2 regions of the Photorhabdus antumapuensis genome follow, and region 1 is predicted to be linked to the other one. Evidence: predicted binding sites of a transcription regulator. Region 1 holds the regulator's gene; the other holds the start of a gene.

Region 1 (5,436 bases):
TTCCTCTGGAGCGAAAATAATCGGCCAACTGTTCTGCCACATAAACAGAACGGTGTTTACCGCCGGTACAGCCAATAGCCACGGTCAGATAGCTGCGGTTATTGGTTTCAAGCATAGGTAGCCAGAGTTCAAGATAACTGCGGGTTTGATAGATGAAGTTATGCACTTCCGTATGACGGTCGAGGAAAGCGGCTACGGGGCGATCAAGACCGGTCATTGGCCGTAATTTGGGGTCCCAGTGTGGGTTTGGCAGGAAACGTACGTCAAAAACATAGTCGGCATCAATTGGAATGCCATGTTTGAAGCCGAAAGATTCAAAGACCATTGTCAACTCACGTTCCCGTTTGCCTAGCAGACGCGTTCTTAGCATCTCAGCCAATTCATGGACTGACATTTCGGAGGTGTCGATAATCAGGTCAGCTCTTGAACGAAGGGGCTCCAGCAGATCACTTTCTTGATCAATCGCGCTTTCCAGAGAAAGATTTTTGCTTGATAGCGGATGCAGACGGCGGGTGTCGCTATAACGGCGGATCAACGTATTACGTTCAGCATCAAGGAATAGTAATTGCGGTGAGAAACTCGCTGGTAGTTTAGTCAGGGCTTCTTCGAAAATCTCAGGTGATTCCGGCATGTTTCTTACATCAATACTAACCGCAGCAGAAATATCGCGGTCAGCTAGCGTATTTGCTAATTCCGGTAGTAATACTACCGGCAAGTTGTCTACACAATAAAAACCCATATCTTCCAGTGCGCGTAAGGCAACGGATTTACCTGAACCGGAACGGCCACTGACTATCATCAGCACCATGAGGCGACTCCCCTTAATTTCTTAGTGGTTATTATGAGCCACTCTTATCTATTGCTATCCATGCATTGCAACAGTTATTCAGTGATAATTGCGTATAGTTCTTCATCACTTTGTGCCGATCTTAAACGACGGCAGAGATTTTTATCTGCAAGACGTTTGGCAATCAATGACAATGTGTGTAGGTGTGTTTGGCATTGATCGTTTGGAACCAGTAAAGCAAACAGCAAATCGACTGGTTGATTATCAATGGCATCGAAAGCAATAGGTTGTTTCAGATTTAGGAAAACGCCAACCGCTTGATTTGAGCTTTCTTCATCCAGCTTACCGTGAGGGATAGCAATACCACTGCCAATTCCGGTAGTACCTACTTTTTCTCGGGTTAATATTGCTTCGAATACGACATTTTCTGGTAACTTAAGCTGCTTAGATGCTAGCTCACTGATAATCTCTAAAGCCCGTTTTTTGCTCGAACAATGTACATTATTACGCGTACATGCGAGGGAAAGCACAGAGCTTAGTAGTAAATCTGCTTGATTATTCATTTTCCTATTCACTTAGGTGCTTATTGATACAGGATGCCGTAGGTTATCTGTGGCACCCTGTATTTGCACACTGTTTTACAGCAAAACTCCGCTGTTGTTACTACATTCTTTGTTAAATAACTGTCAATGATGTCTCAGTTTGTCTTTATGTTTGGTTAATTGACGCGCTAGTTTATCGACCAGTCCATCAATTGCTGCATACATATCTTCATGTTCTGATGATGCGTGCAACTCACCTCCGTTAATGTGTACAGTAGCTTCGGCGATTTGTTGTACCTTTTCCACTCGGAGGATTACCTGAGTCAGGTTGATCCTATCGAAATATTGATCCAGTTTGCTGCATTTTGCAGTGATAATCTCGCGTAATGCATCAGTAATTTCAATATTGTGGCCGGTTATTTTGAGTTGCATATTGTCTTCCTTCTCTGTTCATTTCAAACCAGACGCTTACGTTGGCTTGATGGCGGAATGGATAACGACTCTCGATATTTTGCGACAGTCCGTCGGGCAACCATGATGCCTTGATCGGCTAGTATGCTCGTCAGTTTGCTGTCACTTAATGGTTTGGCGGGGTTTTCCGCTGCTACCAGTTTTTTCACCAAAGCCCGTATTGCAGTTGAAGAGGCTTCGCCTCCACTTTCTGTATTGACATGACTGGAGAAAAAATACTTCAATTCAAAAATACCACGTGGGCTGTGCAGGAATTTCTGGGTAGTCACCCTGGAAATGGTGGATTCATGCATATCAACTTGGAAAGCAATGTCTGCCAAAACCATAGGTTTCATATATTCTTCACCATGTTCAAAAAATTCCTGTTGCTGCTCTACAATGCAGCGCGTAACTTTCAGCAGAGTATCATTTCGGCTTTCCAGGCTTTTGATAAGCCACTTGGCCTCTTGTAGATTATTGCGGATAAACTGACTGTCACTTTCATTGCGCGTATGTTGCCCAAGCTCTGCATAATGCTGATTAATGTGTAAACGGGGGATACTATCTGTATTCAATTCTACTTGCCAGTGTTCACTCTCTTTTCGAACCAGTACATCGGGGATGACATATTCTGATTCGCCGGTGTTTATTGCCAGGCCAGGCTTCGGTTCAAGTGACTGGATTAAATTTATGGCCTCTTTCAGTGTATCTTCTTTCAAGCGACTCAGGCGGATTAAATTGCGGAAATCCCGATGACCTAATAGCTCCAGATATTCGCAAGCGATCAGTTTTGCCTCTTCCAGATAAGGTGTTTCTGGCGGAAACATGGATAGCTGGACTAGTAGACAATCTTTTAGATCACGAGCGGCGACACCGATAGGATCGAAATGTTGTACCTGTTTTAGCACGGCTTCCACTTCTTCCAGAGTGAGTTGATCGTCTCCAATGCTGGCAAGGATATCTTCTAATGGTACAGTGAGATAGCCAGTGTCATCTACGGCATCAATGATTGATGTTGCAATTGCTGCATCTGTTTCCGTGAAAGGAGTGAGTTCTGCCTGCCACATCAAATAGTCTTGCAGGGTTTGAACGGTTTCACCTTGGTAAAGTGGCAGTTCGTCGTCGTTATAGTCGTTGCGTGTCCCGGAAGGTGTGCCAGCGGTGTAAATTTCATCCCAACTGGCATCCAGGGGTAACTCATCTGGCATATCCTTTTGTTGCAAGGCATCAAGCGTATCCATAGCTTCCGTTTCGTTATCGGGAAGTTCCTGATTGCTGATTTCTTGATGATCTTCATCCTGTTCAAGCAAAGGGTTCGCTTCTAACGCTTGCTGTATCTCCTGTTGAAGTTCAAGCGTAGAAAGTTGCAACAAACGAATAGCTTGTTGGAGCTGTGGTGTCATAGCCAGTTGCTGACTAAGCCTGAGTTGCAAACTTTGCTTCATAGCGTTAAATCAATTCTCCTGGCCAAATTAGAGCCGGAAACCTTCGCCTAAATAAACGCGCTTCACCTGTTCATTATTAAGAATATCATTAGGTGTGCCGTGAGCAATCAGATGCCCTTGGCTGACAATATAAGCACGTTCGCATACATCCAATGTTTCACGGACATTGTGGTCTGTGATAAGGACCCCGAGCCCATAATCTCTCAAATGCTGAATGATTTTTTTGATATCGATGACTGAGATCGGATCTACGCCGGCGAAGGGCTCATCCAGCAAAATAAATTTCGGATTAGCTGCCAGTGCTCTGGCAATTTCTACGCGGCGACGTTCACCCCCGGAAAGTGATTGACCAAGATTGTCACGTAGGTGGCTGATATGGAACTCTTCCATCAGCTCTTCGGCACGCTCTTTTCGTTGTTCTTGAGTCAGATCCTGGCGGATTTCCAATACCGCCATCAGGTTGTCGAAGACGCTTAGACGGCGGAAAATAGACGCTTCCTGAGGCAAATAACCGATACCACGGCGTGCCCGTTCATGAAGTGGCAGTAGGCTGATATCTTCATTATCAATGGTAATTGTCCCGGTATCCCGTGAAACGATACCGACGACCATATAGAAAGTCGTCGTTTTCCCTGCACCGTTCGGACCAAGCAGGCCGACAATTTCGCCGGAGTTCACGTTTAGGCTGACATTTTCAACGACCTTACGGCCTTTGTAAGCTTTTGCCAGATTTTCTGCGTTTAGTATTGCCATATATCGTTATTTACTCTTGTTGTTAGCCCCAGGGCTTTCTTCTTGTAATTGAGAAGGGAGTAGGACGGTTGTCACTCGTTTACCTTTGTCACTAAACGCTTCCATCTGCTGAGTTGGGACTAGATAGGTGATACGATCACCTTTTATATTGCTGTCTAACTGTTCCAAATAGGCATTGCCAGTGAGTGTAACCAGCTCTTTATCCATTTCGTAACGCATTTTGGAACCGCGGCCCTTGATTGGTTTGCCATTGTCCTGTAGTTGATAGAAGGTTACCGGATTACCAAATGCTTCAATAACCATTTTCTTAGAATCGCCATCTGGGCGAGTCACAACAACTTTGTCAGCGCGGATATCAATAGAACCCTGTTTAACGATCACATCTTCTGTAAATGTGGCAGTGTTCCCTGTCATGTCAAGGGCTTGTTTAACAGAATCGATAGAAATGGGTTTCTGTGTGTCATCTTTCAGTGCCATAGCGGGAAGAGTGACTGCAAAGATAGCACTGGCAATAAAAGCATTACGGATTCTGTTTTTCATGTTGGATTTCATAGTAGGTGTTAACCTTTTCAATCAGTTCAGCGGTTTTGTTTCGCAGGTTGCCACGCATTTTCATACCGACAGATTTTAGCCCGACACCAATCAGTGTGACCTGATCGTCGGATGAAACATCCTGAGTGACCAGGTTGATGATAGCGTTCTCTGTAGTAATACGTTGTAATTGTGATGTATTAGTCAGACTGTCAACCTGTACGTCTCCGTAAAGATAGAGCATTTTGTCATTAGTCAGTTTGGCTTTGTTAGCACGAACTGTCCATGTAGCAATGGCATTTGAGTCATAAGTAATTAATACCGGTTTGGTAAACCAGGTAATTTTTGACTCTGCATAATTCTGGACATCATCAGCGACCAATTTATACGTCAATTTCCCCGTAGGGTCATAAACAAAAGTTATGGCTTCCTGACTTTGATAGGTTGGCTGACTGTTATCTGTAGCAGAAGATGATTTAGTCTCATCTGAATCAGACAAGTTCCAGCCCATTAACGCCAGGATGATTAATACCAGAGTTATCACCAACCAGGATTTGATTCTATCCATTTTCGTTTCACTTCAACCTACTATATTGATAATCCTTTGGATTCTTCTAGCTTATTCTGAGCGAAAAGCACCAAATCACAAAGTTCCCTTACCGCACCGTGTCCCCCTGCAATTTGGGTGACATAATGCGCTTTTGGTAAGAGTAATGGATGTGCATCTGCCACAGCGACAGATAAACCTACTTGTTCCATGACCGGCCAATCAATCAGATCATCACCGATGTAAGCAACCTGTTCTGGTCTTAATCCCAGTTTATCTAACAATTCTTTGTACGCCAAAACCTTATCACTTTGTCCTTGGTAAAGATGTGTAATACCTAAGGTATTTGCTCGATCTTCCAGCAATTTTGCTTTACGGCCG
Region 2 (5,436 bases), on a different contig from region 1:
GTTAGCTACTTTATCGATAATATGGTTGCAACGGGTAATATGCCTACTAGAGTGGTTATCGGGCTAGCTATAACCTTTATTGTTCTGCAACTGATTACGGCTGCGTTACACTATTTTCAGGCTTTATTGTTCAATCAAGTGTCAGTCGATGTGGTTCAGCAGCTTCGTACTGATGTGATGAATGCAGCATTGCGCCAGCCTCTGAGTGCTTTTGATAATCAACCGGTAGGGCAGTTGATTTCCCGTGTAACGAATGATACCGAAGTCATTAAAGATCTTTATGTTAATGTAGTTCCTGCGGTATTTCGCAGCATGGCATTGATTGGTGCGATGCTGATTGCCATGTTTATGTTGGAATGGCGCATGGCATTGATTGCAATTCTTATTTTTCCTGTCGTATTGATTGTTATGGCAATATATCAGCATTTTAGTACACCAATTGTCCGCCGGGTACGTAGTTATTTGGCTAATATTAATGATGAGTTTAACGAAGTCATTAATGGAATGAGTGTTGTTCAGCAGTTCCGGCAGCAGGCGCGTTTTGGTGAACGTATGTTGTTAACCAATCGGGCTCATTATCAGGCGAGAATGCAAGCGTTGAGATTAGATGGGCTTTTGTTACGCCCATTACTGAGTTTTCTATCTGCTATGGCATTGTGCGGTCTTATCGTGTTGTTTGGAATTAGTGGGCCAGGGGCGATTGGTATCGGGGTATTGTATGCTTTTATTAATTATTTGGGGCGGTTGAATGAACCTCTTATTGAGCTGACATCTCAGCAATCGATTTTGCAACAAGCTGTCGTTTCTGGCGAGAGAATATTTGAATTAATGGATAGCCCTCAACAAGGTTATGGCATGGATAGTCAGCCACTGTCTAGTGGTCGAATTGATATAGAAAATGTCAGTTTTTCCTACCGACATGGAAAAATAGTTTTGCAAGATATTAATTTACAGGTTCCGGCTCATGGTTTTGTTGCTTTGGTTGGTCATACCGGCAGTGGTAAAAGTACGCTGGCAAATTTGCTGATGGGGTATTACCCGTGGCAGAAAGGGGAAATTTATCTTGATGGCCGGCCTGTATCATCCCTGTCTCATTCGGTATTACGCAATGGTGTGGCAATAGTTCAGCAGGACCCAGTTGTTCTTGCGGACTCTTTCTTTGACAATATTACGCTTGGTCGGAATATTTCAGAAGAGAAGGTTTGGCAAGTACTGGAAACTGTTCAATTGGCTGAGTTAGTACGTACATTGCCTGATGGACTTCATACTATCTTGGGAGAGCAGGGTAATACGTTGTCAGCCGGTCAAAAACAATTGCTTGCTATGGCGAGAGTGTTAGTGCAAACGCCACAAATTTTGATCCTTGATGAAGCGACTGCAAATATTGATTCTGGTACGGAACAGGCGGTACAACAGGCTTTGAGATTGATTCGTCAACAAACAACATTGATCGTGATTGCTCATCGTCTGTCTACCATTGTAGAGGCTGATACTATTCTGGTGCTGCATCGTGGTGCAGTAGTTGAACAGGGATGTCATCAACAATTATTTGCGAGTCGTGGACGTTACTATCAGATGTATCAGTTACAACAAGTCGGTGAGACATTAAATGAATGTGGCACAATCTCTGAGAAAGAGGTGCTAATTTAGTTAAGTTTGCACTGATTCGGTGCACTCACGGGAGAGTATATTCGCTGCTCTCCTCCCTTCTTATTCTCCATAATTTTTACTCTCTTTATTATTATTTGATTTTTATATGTTTTTAGTTTCTGGCACACCCCTTGCTATTTCCTTATTGAAAACATAATAGCCGGATGGAAGGGGGATATATGAAGCTCATTACGACAATTATAAAGCCATTCAAATTGGAGGATATTCGGGAAGTTCTCTCTGGTCTTGGTGTTCAGGGGTTGACCATAACAGAGGTAAAAGGATTTGGGCGTCAGAAAGGACATGCGGAGCTTTATCGTGGAGCTGAATATAGTGTCAATTTTTTACCTAAAATAAAGATAGAGATTGCTGTAGCAGATGAATTGGTTGAGGAGGTAATTCATGCTATTCAGCAATCAGCTTTCACTGGAAAAGTTGGCGATGGTAAAATCTTTGTCATCGAATTACAACAGGCTATTCGTATTAGAACAGGAGAAAATAACGATGCGGCACTGTAACTCACTGATAGAGAAGATAGATATGAAAAGGCAATTCTCAGTGGCTGCCGGTGTTGTGGCCGGTTGTGTACCATCATTATCTCAGGCAGCGGAAGGCGCGGCTGATAAAGCTGATAATGCTTTTATGATGATTTGTACAGTCCTTGTTCTATTTATGACCATTCCGGGAATTGCTCTGTTTTATGGTGGATTGCTACGGAGTAAAAACGTTTTATCGTTAATGGCTCAGGTCATGGTGAGCTTTGCTTTAGTCTGTGTATTGTGGGTGATTTACGGTTACAGCTTGGCTTTTGAACCAGGGAATGGTTTTTTCGGTGGTTTTAGTCAAATGATGCTAAAGAATTTGGCATTCACTGATTTAAGTGGCAATTTTTATCAGCTAATTCATGTGGCATTTCAGGGCTCTTTCGCTTGTATCACAGTTGCTTTGATTATTGGTGCGTTAGGAGAGCGTATTCGTTTTCCGGCTTTGTTAATTTTTAGTGTGCTGTGGTTGACATTTTCTTACCTGCCTATGGCGCACATGGTTTGGGGTGGTGGTGTGCTTTCACAGGATGGAGCATTGGATTTTGCTGGTGGTACGGTTGTCCATATTAATGCTGCTGTAGCTGGATTGGTTGGTGCTTACTTACTGGGAAAACGTACTGGTTTTGGGAAAGAAGCATTTAAACCACATAATTTGCCGATGGTCTTCACTGGTACTGCTGTGCTCTATATTGGTTGGTTTGGTTTTAATGCTGGCTCTGCTAGTGCTGCTAATGAGATAGCCGCTCTGGCATTTTTAAATACCATTGTGGCGACTGCTGCCGCTATCCTGTCATGGGTTTTTGCAGAATGGCTTTTCCGTAATAAACCGTCTCTTTTAGGGGCATGTTCAGGCTGTATTGCTGGGCTGGTTGGTATTACACCTGCGGCGGGAATGGTTGGTATTGGTGGTGCATTAATCATTGGTCTGATCGCGGGTTTTACCGGACTTTGGGGGGTGGTGGCCTTAAAACGGTGGTTACGTGTTGACGATGTGTGTGATGTATTCGGTATACACGGCGTATGTGGGATCGTGGGCTGCCTCCTAACAGGGGTTTTTACGGCTAAATCTTTGGGAGGGACCGGCCATGCAGAGGGTATAACCATGTTGGAACAAGTTGGTATTCAGGCTTTTAGTATACTGGTTTGTGTGATTTGGTCAGTCGTTGTTGCCTTTATTGCTTTTAAAATAGCAGATCTGTTGGTAGGGCTGCGAGTTACGGTTGAAATTGAAAGGGAAGGGTTGGATATTAATTCTCACGGAGAGAGTGCTTATAATTAAGTTGTTATATAAAATGGCAGCAATAAGACCATAAAGTGTGATGTTGGTTTCTTAGTTTGCTGCCTTATTCATTTATCTATCTATTGCGTTTCCTAATCAGACCTTCCTGTACAGTGGAAGCAACAAGTATCCCTTCACGATTATAAATCTGTCCCCGAACAAAACCACGGGCACCGGAAGCTGACGGACTATCTACAGCATATAGCAGCCAGTCGTCTAGTCTAAACGGGCGGTGGAACCACATAGAATGGTCAATTGTTGCTATCTGAATATTTTTCTCAAGGAACCCGACACCATGTGGCTGTAATGCTGTTGGCAGAAAGTTAAAATCGGAGGCATAGCCAAGTAGATATTGATGAATAAAAGGGTCATCAGGTATATCTCCGTTACTGCGGAACCAAACATAGCGTACAGGTTCTTCTGGTGAGCAATTGAATGGACTGTGATATTTTACGGGCCTCATTTCTAGCGGGCAGGGGAAGAGAAGAATATTCTGCATTTTCTGTGGCAGTAGATGAGACATTTTTTTTACGATTTCGTTTTGAGGGATAAGTTCTTCTGGATAGGGTACATCCGGCATTATATTTTGGTGTTCAAAACTTTCTTCGTGACTTTGAAATGAGGCAGTCATATAAAAGATAGGCTTACCATTCTGAATCGCACTAACTCGCCGGGCACTAAAACTTCCTCCATCACGCAAAATCTCAACATCATAGACGATAGGTTTGTGACTGTCACCGGGACGTAAGAAATAGCTATGGAAAGAGTTGCCCATTCGGTCATCGACAACGGTTTGTTTGGCAGCATACAGTGCCTGACCAATCACTTGTCCTCCGAAAACCTGAGGAAAACCGAGATCTTCGCTTTGCCCTCGGTAAATACCTTCCTCAATTTTTTCCAATTTCATCAAATTTATCAGATTCTGTAATGACTTACTCATAATACGCCTTTGTTTTCTATTAGGTTATCGAGAGTACAAGGGATGATTATTGTCTCATTAATAAATGATTAATAAATAACTAAATTGTAAATGTTTTAAGTCCTGACAGTAGTGCAATAAAGAATATGAGATTTATTGGCGTTTTATGTTCAAATTTTTAATCTATAATTCAAATGATTTAGATTTAATGATTTGATATTTCAATTTATTTTAATATTTATATAGATTAGTTAATAATGGAGGAATGTGTATGAAATTATGGCAGCTCCCCGCTGGCGTATTACTAGCGGTTGCTTTGGTCGGGTGTAATGCCACAGGTGCTGAGGTGGTAGATACCCAGGTGGAAAAGATTGAAAATCCAATGAAACGGTCTTTTGTTGAAGGCAATATTAATATACTACAGCGTATCGCATTGCCAGCAGATGCTGTTCTGACGGTGGCCTTATCTGATGTATCTTTGGCTGATGCGCCTTCAGTTACTTTGTCTCAGAAGGTAGAGCGTTTAGGTGGGAAACAATCACCTTTCCATTTTGTTTTGCCTTATCAGACAAACAAAATTAAGCCGAATGCACGCATTGTTGTCAGAGCTTCTGTTTCGTTGCATAGCCGCTTGATGTTTGTTACAGATACAGCATATGAAGTGATTAATAATGGGAAGACTAAAGATGTCGAAATTACGTTGAAAGCCGTTAGATAATACATTTCCTTATTGTATTGATTTGCAATGTGCAATAAATCAGCATTCGGGCCTGCTTGTCTTGCTATTTAAGTAGGTATGAATGATAATGGCGCCGCTTTGAAGTTAAAGCAACACGTCGCAATGGGGGCTCTGTTGGTTCTCCCGCAACGCTAACTTGTTAACTTGGTCAGGTCCGGAAGGAAGCAGCCATAGCAGGGGATGTGTGTGCCGGGATGTCGCTGGCAGAGCCCTCGCCAATTTCATTGGTAACCTAATAAGCCGATAGCACTTTACCGGCTCGGATCACTTTCTATCTGATAAAGACTATTTTAGCGAACATATT

Evidence for each region. Region 1 encodes sigma-54, which starts transcription at its own class of promoters, with help from an activator protein. Its sites were predicted from a motif close to GTTGGCACANNTTTCGCTNT; they were not measured.
Region 2: the regulator sigma-54 is predicted to act here: its motif matches at 1,769-1,788, upstream of glnK (P-II family nitrogen regulator).

What each region holds. Positions count from the first base shown of each region.
Region 1 covers NZ_JAHZMK010000027.1:136,099-141,534, forward strand. The annotation lists gene rapZ (RNase adapter RapZ) at 1-808, opposite strand, end outside; gene ptsN (PTS IIA-like nitrogen regulatory protein PtsN) at 883-1,350, opposite strand; gene hpf (ribosome hibernation promoting factor) at 1,474-1,761, opposite strand; gene rpoN (RNA polymerase factor sigma-54) at 1,785-3,224, opposite strand; gene lptB (LPS export ABC transporter ATP-binding protein) at 3,252-3,977, opposite strand; gene lptA (lipopolysaccharide ABC transporter substrate-binding protein LptA) at 3,984-4,517, opposite strand; gene lptC (LPS export ABC transporter periplasmic protein LptC) at 4,498-5,076, opposite strand; gene kdsC (3-deoxy-manno-octulosonate-8-phosphatase KdsC) at 5,097-5,436, opposite strand, start outside.
Region 2 covers NZ_JAHZMK010000012.1:119,995-125,430, reverse strand. The annotation lists gene KZ793_RS04060 (SmdB family multidrug efflux ABC transporter permease/ATP-binding protein) at 1-1,650, shown strand, start outside; gene glnK (P-II family nitrogen regulator) at 1,830-2,168, shown strand; gene amtB (ammonium transporter AmtB) at 2,191-3,474, shown strand; gene tesB (acyl-CoA thioesterase II) at 3,551-4,414, opposite strand; gene KZ793_RS04040 (YbaY family lipoprotein) at 4,665-5,111, shown strand; RNA gene ffs (signal recognition particle sRNA small type) at 5,245-5,341, shown strand; gene KZ793_RS04030 (HHA domain-containing protein) at 5,423-5,436, opposite strand, start outside.